2 regions of the Jeotgalicoccus sp. S0W5 genome follow, and region 1 is predicted to be linked to the other one. Evidence: predicted binding sites of a transcription regulator. Region 1 holds the regulator's gene; the other holds the start of a gene.
The links. Region 1 encodes CtsR, which represses protease genes until heat stress. Its sites were predicted from a motif close to ATGGTCAATAAAGGTCAAACA; they were not measured.

Region 1 (4,417 bases):
TCCCAGTTACAACGACAACATCGTAAGACGCTGCTAAGTTTTTTAGCAGGTTTTTGTCGATTGATAAGGCAACCTTACCTGGTAAGCTGCTGCCTCCATTTGTATATCTCGTTAGGAAATAACTTAATGTTTTTCCGACGTTCTTGGCAATAGTGGATTTAATTGTCATTCGTAGCGCTCCTTTAAGTTCCTTATGAGAAACCATTATATCATTCAGTTTTAATAGGTACTATAATTTTTTGGAAAGCGTTATAATTATTATTAAGAAAATTCTAAGGAGAATGAATATGTTAGATTATCTAATGACCTTGGACCCTTGGCTACAGGCACTTATAGCAACCTTGTTCACATGGACAATGACGGGGCTCGGTGCAGCAGTTGTCTTTTTAACTAAAGGTGTTAGTGAAAACTTTTTAAATATCACGCTTGGCTTTGCAGGCGGTATCATGGTGGCCGCGAGTTTTTGGTCGCTTTTATCACCTGCGATTGATGCGAGTGCAGATAATCCAATAGGAGAATGGTTCCCTGCTTTAATCGGCTTTTTAGGCGGTGCCTTATTTATTTACTTCTTCGATAAAATTATCCCTCACCGTCATAGGGGAGAACACACTGCTGAGGGGCTTACAGTTGCTAGCTCCAGAAGAAGTACCTTACTAGTAACATCCTTAACACTTCACAATATTCCTGAAGGACTCTCTATCGGTATTCTCTTCGGTGCAGCAGGGTTGAGTCAAGATCCAGTCATGATTGCCAGTGCACTTACCTTAGCAGTAGGGATTGGTCTACAAAATATCCCAGAAGGTACTGCAGTTTCCATGCCGTTAAGAGCAGAGGGTGCATCTAAATTTCGAGCATTCTTTTGGGGCTGGATGTCAGCAATCGTTGAGCCGATGGCAGCACTTGTTGGTGTCTTGCTTGTGGCCTCAATGGAGCCAGTATTGCCGTATGCTTTAGCTGCAGGTGCAGGTGCAATGATATTTGTGGTGGTGGAGGAAGTTATTCCAAGCACACAAAAAAATGGTCATTCCGATGCAGCAGTCTTTGCATTCCTGATTGGATTTTCTGTGATGATGGTATTAGACGTAGCTTTAGGATAACAAAAAAGCCTCTAGGGTCTTCCCTAGAGGCTTAAAATTTATAAATTTTAATAGAAGAAACCGATGATTACAGAGCTTAAGATAGATACAAGAGTCGCACCGTATACTAGTTTAAGGCCGAATCTCGCAACTTTGTCTCCGCTCTCACCGTGAAGTCCTTTAACAGAACCAGCGATGATACCGATTGAACCAAAGTTAGCAAATGAGATTAAGAATACTGAAATCATTGCTTGTGTCTTCTCAGAAAGTCCTTCTGCAACATTTATGAATTCAAGAATTGCAACAAATTCGTTAGTGATTAACTTAGTTGCCATTAATGAACCGGCAGTTTGTGCCTCAGCCCAAGGAATACCCATTAGGAAGGCAACTGGCATAAAGATGTAGCCCAAGATATCTTGGAATGAAAGGTTTGAACCAGGAATTAATAAGAAAATCTGGTTCAGTAAACCGATTAGAGCGATGAAACCAATTAACATCGAACCAACGACGAGTACGATTTTACCACCATCGATGATGTAATCACCAAGGACTTGGAAGAAAGATTTACCTTTTTCTGGATTAGTTGAGATTTCAATGTCACCATCTTCGATAACTTCATCATATGGATTGATGATGTGTACGATGATGTAAACACTGAATAAGTTCAGTACAATCGCAATGATGACAAATTGAGGGTCTAACATTGTAAAGAATGCGCCGACAATAGAAAGTGAAATTGAACTCATTGCCTGTGCAGCTAATGTATATAAACGACGTGTTGTAAGCTTAGGCAGCTGATTTTTAAGAGATACGAATACCTCTGACTGTCCAAGCATCATAGATGCCGCACCATTGTATGACTCGATGTATGGCATTCCAGTAATCTTAGTCAGTAAGAAGCCTAATCCTTTTATGATGAAAGGTAAGATTCTAGTGTAAGAAAGAATACCGATAATTGCTGAGATAAAGATGATCGGTATAAGCACGTTGAATAGGAATACATCAACTGGTTCGCCTTCCGCGTTCGTCATCAAATCTCCAAACACAAATTGTGCACCTTCTCTTGCATATCCTAGTAAGTAGTCGAAACCGTTCGCTAAACCAAGGATAATCGTTTGTCCACCCGTAGTGTTAAGGAATAAGAACGTAGCGATAAACTGTAATGCAACTAATATTAATATGTTCTTCCAATGTTTGAACGCAAGTTTTTTGTTGCTACTTGCAATCCAAGCAAGAAAGACAGTGAATAGTATACCAACTATTCCCATTACAATACTCATTGTGAAAGCCTCCAAAAATTATTATGTAAGAAATATTGAAAATGATTTCATTTGTAAATTATATACCAAATGATACATTTATGCGATACTAAATTATTATAATGCAACCGGTTCCAAAAATAAACCCTTTTAATTAAAAATAAACATGTTATTTGCCAATTTTGTTCACAACTTGTATACTTTAGTCAAAGTAGGTCAAGGGAGAGTGATGAGATGCGTAATATGTCGGATATTATTGAAAAATATTTAAAAGAAATGATTGAGAAATCCGGTAACGAAGTCGTTGAAATAAAACGTGCGCACATCGCTGAAAAATTTGATTGCGTACCGTCGCAGTTAAACTATGTTATCAAAACGCGTTTTACAAATGAACATGGCTACGTCGTTGAAAGTAAACGTGGCGGTGGCGGCTATATAAGAATCACCAAAGTAGAAACACATTCTGAGACAGAATACTTAGCGCACTTACAAAATCTTATTGGGGATAACATATCTCAGTTGAATGCGGGTCACCTTGTTCAATCAATGTTTGAAAATGGTGTTATTACCTATAGAGAAGCACAGATCATCGATGCTGTTATGGAAAGAGAAGTTCTATCCATTGAGTTACCTTATAGAGACCGCTTAAGAGCGAAAATTTTACGCCGTGTAATCACGGCAATACTGTACGCTAAGGAGTGAATATATGAAGTGTGAGATATGTAACGAAAATGAAGCCACAGTCCATATTTCGGAAGACTTAGGTCTTGCTCAAAATGTACGGTATTTGTGTGAGCAGTGTGCTGAAAAATCGCTACACGTGAATGACTATCAAGTGGATAATCCTTTTGACATCCATACATTACTGAAGATGTTAGCGGCTAATGCAGAGAAAAAAGAGGTTGAAGTTGAAGCGCCTGAATGTCCATCATGTGGTTCAACATTAAGAAGCGTCGTCGACAATGGCTTGTTTGGTTGTAGTTATTGCTATGACTACTTCGGCGAATACGTACCTCAAATTGTTGAACGTGTGCAGCTGAACCAAAATAGACATCTTGGGAAGATTCCTCATCAAAAAGTAGATGCACTGCGCCTCAAAAGAGACATAGAGTCCTTACAACAGAGACTAGATGACAAGGTGAAAACCCAGGCCTTTGAAGAAGCAGCGGTGATTAGAGACCAGATTCAGGCACTGAAGGATGGTGAGTCACATGGAGAATAATATTAGTAAGTGGCTCAATAGAACAGCAGTCACTGATATTGAACTTTCCTCACGTGTGAGGCTAGCACGGAATATTAATGGTGTACCTTTCACACATATGCTTGAAGATGATGAAGACATCACAGCGCTTGGTAAAATAGTAGAGAAAACTTTACCTAATTTGACTCGTCTCCGCTTATCTGAATTTACTGATGTAGGCCGTGCCTTATTGGTCGAAAAGCATTTGATTAGTCCTAGATTTTCACAAAATGGAGAAAGTGTCTTCATCAATGAAGAGGAAGACGTGTCGGTGATGATTGGTGAGGAAGATCATTTACGAATTCAAAGTCTCGGTGTAAATGAATCCCTTGAGTCGCTATACGAGAAAGCAAGTGCTATAGATGATACATTAGAGAGTAAGATAGAGTATGCATTTGATGAACGATACGGCTATCTTACAGCTTGCCCGACTAATCTAGGGACAGGAATGAGAGCCTCTATAATGCTGCATTTACCTGCCTTGACAGCCTTGAAAAGAATTCAACGTTTTCATAATAATTTAACGCGCTTTGGTTTTACTTTACGAGGTATATACGGGGAAGGGTCTAAGCCCATTGGTTCTGTTTACCAGTTATCGAATCAAGTGACGCTTGGTTTTAGTGAAACAGATATCATTGAAAATTTGACAGAATTAAAAGAACGCATTATTGAAGAAGAACGTAGCGCAAGAGAGCAATTAAAAACTTTAGAAACCTGTGACGCTGTCAATCGTTCTTTTGGTATTCTACAATACGCCTACAAATTACCTTTAAAAGAAGCAGCAATGCATTTGAGTAATGTGAAACTAGGGATTGATTTAGGCTATATAGATTTTGACCGTT
Region 2 (4,417 bases), on a different contig from region 1:
CTGACGTCTAACCGCTTCAGTTAATTGTCCACCCTCTTCATGACCAACATAGCCTGGAGGTGCACCGATTAATCTTGAAACAGAATGTTTTTCCATGTACTCAGACATATCGATTCTGATCATATGTTTCTCAGAGTCAAACATTGTTGAGGCTAAGGCTTTAGCGAGTTCAGTTTTACCGACACCCGTAGGTCCTAAAAATAGGAAGCTCCCGATTGGACGATTCGGATCTTTAATACCCGCTCTTGCTCTAATTACTGCGTCAGCAACTAAATCGACAGCTTCATCTTGACCGACGACACGTTCATGAAGAATGTCCGATAATTTCAAGAGTTTTTCCTTTTCAGTTTCAACAAGTTTTGTAACCGGAATACCTGTCCATTGGCTCACGATAAAACCAATTTCCTCTTCGGTCACAACTTCTCTAATAATTCTATTGTCAGATGATTCTTCTTGTTGCATTTCTTTTTCATATTCTTCGAGTGCTTTTTCTAACTGTGGTAATTTACCATGTCTAAGTTCTGCCGCACGTTCAAGCTCATAATTGTTCTCTGCGTCTTCTAATTCCTGACGTACTTTGTCAACTTCAGCTCGTTTGTCATTCACTCTTTGAATTTGTTCTTTTTCTTTCTCAACTTTGTTTTGAAGTGTAGACTGGCTCTCTTTCATATCCGCTAATTCTTTTTGGAGTTCGGATAGACGCGCTTGTGAAACTTGGTCATCTTCTCCTTTTAAAGCTTGTTCCTCGATTTCAAGTTGCATTACCTTACGATTAATCTGATCAAGTTCAGTTGGGTTCGATCCCATCTCTGTTCGTATCGTCGCACTCGCTTGGTCCATGAGGTCAATTGCCTTATCTGGTAAGAAGCGATCTGTAATATAACGGTCTGATAGTTCTGCAGCTGCAACAAGGGCACGGTCTGTAATTCTTACACCGTGGTGCACTTCATAGCGCTCTTTTAGACCGCGCAGAATTGAAATAGTATCCTCTACATCAGGCTCTGGTACTTGAACCTTTTGGAAACGTCTTTCTAAGGCAGAGTCTTTTTCGATATACTCACGATATTCGTTTGTTGTTGTTGCCCCAATACAGTGTAGCTCACCTCGTGCAAGCATAGGCTTAAGCATATTGCCTGCATCCATTGCACCATCAGTTTTACCAGCCCCAACAAGCATGTGGATTTCATCAATAAATAGAATAATTCTTCCTTCAGATTCCTTAATTTCTTTAAGCACAGCTTTTAATCGTTCTTCAAACTCACCACGGAATTTCGCACCCGCAACTAGTGAAGTAAGATCGAGTTCAAAAACTGTCTTATCTAAGAGACTATCTGGAACATCCTTACGTACAATTCTTTGGGCAAGTCCTTCGACAATTGCCGTTTTACCCACACCAGGTTCACCAATTAGTACTGGATTATTTTTTCTCTTACGACTTAAAATTCGAATCGTATCTCTGATTTCTTCATCACGACCAATGACCGGATCTACCTTACCATTTCTGACTTCTTCAACAAGGTCACGCCCATATTTTTCTAATACTTCATATTGATTTTCAGGATTTTGACTCGTCACGTGGTTACCCCCTCTTATTTTCTTCACTATTTCTTTAACAACTTCATCCTTATTACCTACAGCACTGCTTAAAATATCATCAATTTTTAGCGCTGCTAGAAATATGTGTTCCTGAGAGATATAATCATCTTTCATATCAACCATAAGTTTTTCTGCTTCATTATATAACTGCGAAAAACCTTGCGACATATAGACACCATATTCTATATTATCGCCACTTACCTTATTGTATTTTGCTAATTTTTCATCATAACGTTTAATTATATTATCAATGTTGATGTTTGCTCTTTCTAGAATGTCAGCACTCATGCTATCTTCAATCAATAGCATTGCTTTTAGTATTGACTCTAGCTCAATTGCCTGAAGTTTAAGATCAACTGTCAGACCTTGAGCACGTTCAACGATTTGTTGAACTTTAACTGTCATCTTATTTATATCCATTTAAACCACCTCTAATCAATAAATTAAAGTGTTTGACCAAATTTGACCATAACTTAATTATACACTTTAAGAAGATTAAATCAAGTAATTGATAGCAATTTAAGACAATTTGTCTTATATTAAATGATGTACATTTTAAGGAGGATCACCTCATGGAAATCATTACTATTATCAAATATGCTTTTCTTGGTTTATTACAGGGCATTACAGAACCAATTCCCGTATCATCTAGTGGTCATTTAGTCATTGCCAGGGAGCTATTCAATATCGAAGCACAAGGTCTTTCTTTTGAAATATTTTTAAATACGGCTTCCCTTATTGCAATCTTGTTCATCTATCGAGATGATATCATTAGTATCATCAATAATTTGTTTAGATATTTATTTAAAGGCGCGAGAGACGATGATGCAATTACTGATTTTAAATATACGATTTGCCTAATTATCGCGACGATTCCAGTTGGTGTTGCAGGGCTACTGCTTAAAGATGTGATCGGTGATAATATTTCTGTTGGCTTCGTAGGACTTATGCTGCTTGTAACAGGTATTGCACTTTGGTTTATTAAAAATAAAAGAGGCGATAAGAGGGATGGAGACCTGACAATTAAAGATTCTATAATAGTTGGTCTATCTCAATGTATAGCATTAACACCTGGAATTAGCCGCAGTGGTGCAACAATTGTTGGTTCCATTGCAGTTGGTCTTAGCCAGAAAAACGCACTAAGATTTGCATTTCTTCTTTATATTCCAGTATCTCTTGGTACAGCTTTAATATCCGTTGGAGATATCGTTAACGACCCTAACATGGATACACTATGGTTAGCATATTTAATTGCCTTTATTATTACACTTATCGCAACATATTTTGCAGTTAAATGGTTACAAAATGTGATGGAAAAAGGTAATTTGATTATCTTCGTTTACTACTGTTTTGCTTTAGGCGCTTTTTCAATCCTATATCAGTTTATTTGGGCATAATAATTCAATGGATCCAATCGGTTAACAACCAAATTCACCACAATACAAAAAAGCTATGAGAAGATAATTCTTCTCATAGCTTATTATTTATATTAGCTTACACCAAGTGCAATTTTAGCGTAACGACTCATCTTGTCTTTGTCCCATGGTGGATTCCAGACGATGACTACTTGAACATCATTTACCTCAGGTAGTTCTGAAAGTACGTGCTCAACTTGACCAATAATTTGTGGTCCCATTGGGCAACCCATTGAAGTTAAAGTCATTTCAACACCTGCTGTACCTTCGTCATCTAAATTTACACCATAAACTAAGCCTAAGTTTACAATATCTATACCGAGTTCCGGGTCAATGACATTCTCTAGCGCACCGTACATGCTTTCTTCCATTGCTTTATCCAACATAATCACTCCTCACCTAGTATATGTAATACTTACTATACCAAAAATTATACATTCGATAAATATAAATGCTATTATTGAGAAGAAACATTATTCTTACATACTGACAAAAGGGAGATTTATATGGATAAGCATTTAGTTTGTTTAGACTTAGACGGCACACTTTTAACTGATGAGAAGAATATCAGTCCTTACACAAAGAAAGTGCTGACAACGTTGAAACAACAGGGCCATGAGCTAATGATTTCAACTGGCCGTCCGTATCGTGCCAGTGTACCCTACTATAAGGAATTAAAAATGACGACACCTGTTGTAAACTTTAACGGTGCTTTCGTCCACCATCCTACAGATTTTGACTTCCAAATCATGCATGAAACATTGGATAAGGAAGTTACAAAAGAAATTGCTAAAAAAGTTCCTGAATTAAATATTAAAAATATTGTCGCTGAAATTAAAGATAATATTTATATCCACTATCACGATAGCGTCCTATTCGACGCCTTCACCATGGGCAACCCTAAAATAAGTGTTGGCGAACTTCAAGATACAGTTACAGAGGACGTTACTTCTATTCTTGTTCAGGCAGAAGAGAGTGAAATGCCTCATATTCGTAAGACTCTAGATGAGTTATTTGCTGAAGTAATCGAACAACGTCGCTGGGGTGCGCCTTATCCTGTCTTAGAAATAATCAAAAAAGGTATTAATAAGGCGGTTGGTGTGGATTACGCCAGAGAGTATTTGGGAATTCCACAAAGTAGAACAATCGCTTTTGGAGATGAAGACAACGACACTGAAATGCTACAGTATGTTGAACATGGTGTCGCAATGAAGAATGGTATCGACGATATCAAAAATGTGTCTAAATATATTACAGAATATAACAATAACAATGACGGTATTGGACATTTCCTTAATGAATTTTTCGATCTCCGTCTTAAACCATAGGGAGGGTTATCTATGAAATTATTTATTGATAGTTGCTCAGATTTAAGCTTAGAACGTGCCAAGGAGTTAGACATTGAA

Region 2: a site for CtsR is predicted at 2,046-2,066, ahead of clpB (ATP-dependent chaperone ClpB). Genes of this name have one in related genera too.

Annotation. Positions count from the first base shown of each region.
Region 1 covers NZ_SIRQ01000004.1:215,044-219,460, reverse strand. Annotated here, with positions in the region: gene EYB29_RS07585 (MurT ligase domain-containing protein) at 1-169, opposite strand, end outside; gene EYB29_RS07580 (ZIP family metal transporter) at 288-1,097, shown strand; gene EYB29_RS07575 (NupC/NupG family nucleoside CNT transporter) at 1,145-2,356, opposite strand; gene EYB29_RS07570 (CtsR family transcriptional regulator) at 2,570-3,037, shown strand; gene EYB29_RS07565 (UvrB/UvrC motif-containing protein) at 3,042-3,557, shown strand; gene EYB29_RS07560 (protein arginine kinase) at 3,547-4,417, shown strand, end outside.
Region 2 covers NZ_SIRQ01000018.1:121,051-125,467, forward strand. Annotated here, with positions in the region: gene clpB (ATP-dependent chaperone ClpB) at 1-2,016, opposite strand, end outside; gene EYB29_RS10480 (undecaprenyl-diphosphate phosphatase) at 2,169-2,993, shown strand; gene EYB29_RS10485 (metal-sulfur cluster assembly factor) at 3,086-3,382, opposite strand; gene EYB29_RS10490 (Cof-type HAD-IIB family hydrolase) at 3,518-4,339, shown strand; gene EYB29_RS10495 (DegV family protein) at 4,352-4,417, shown strand, end outside.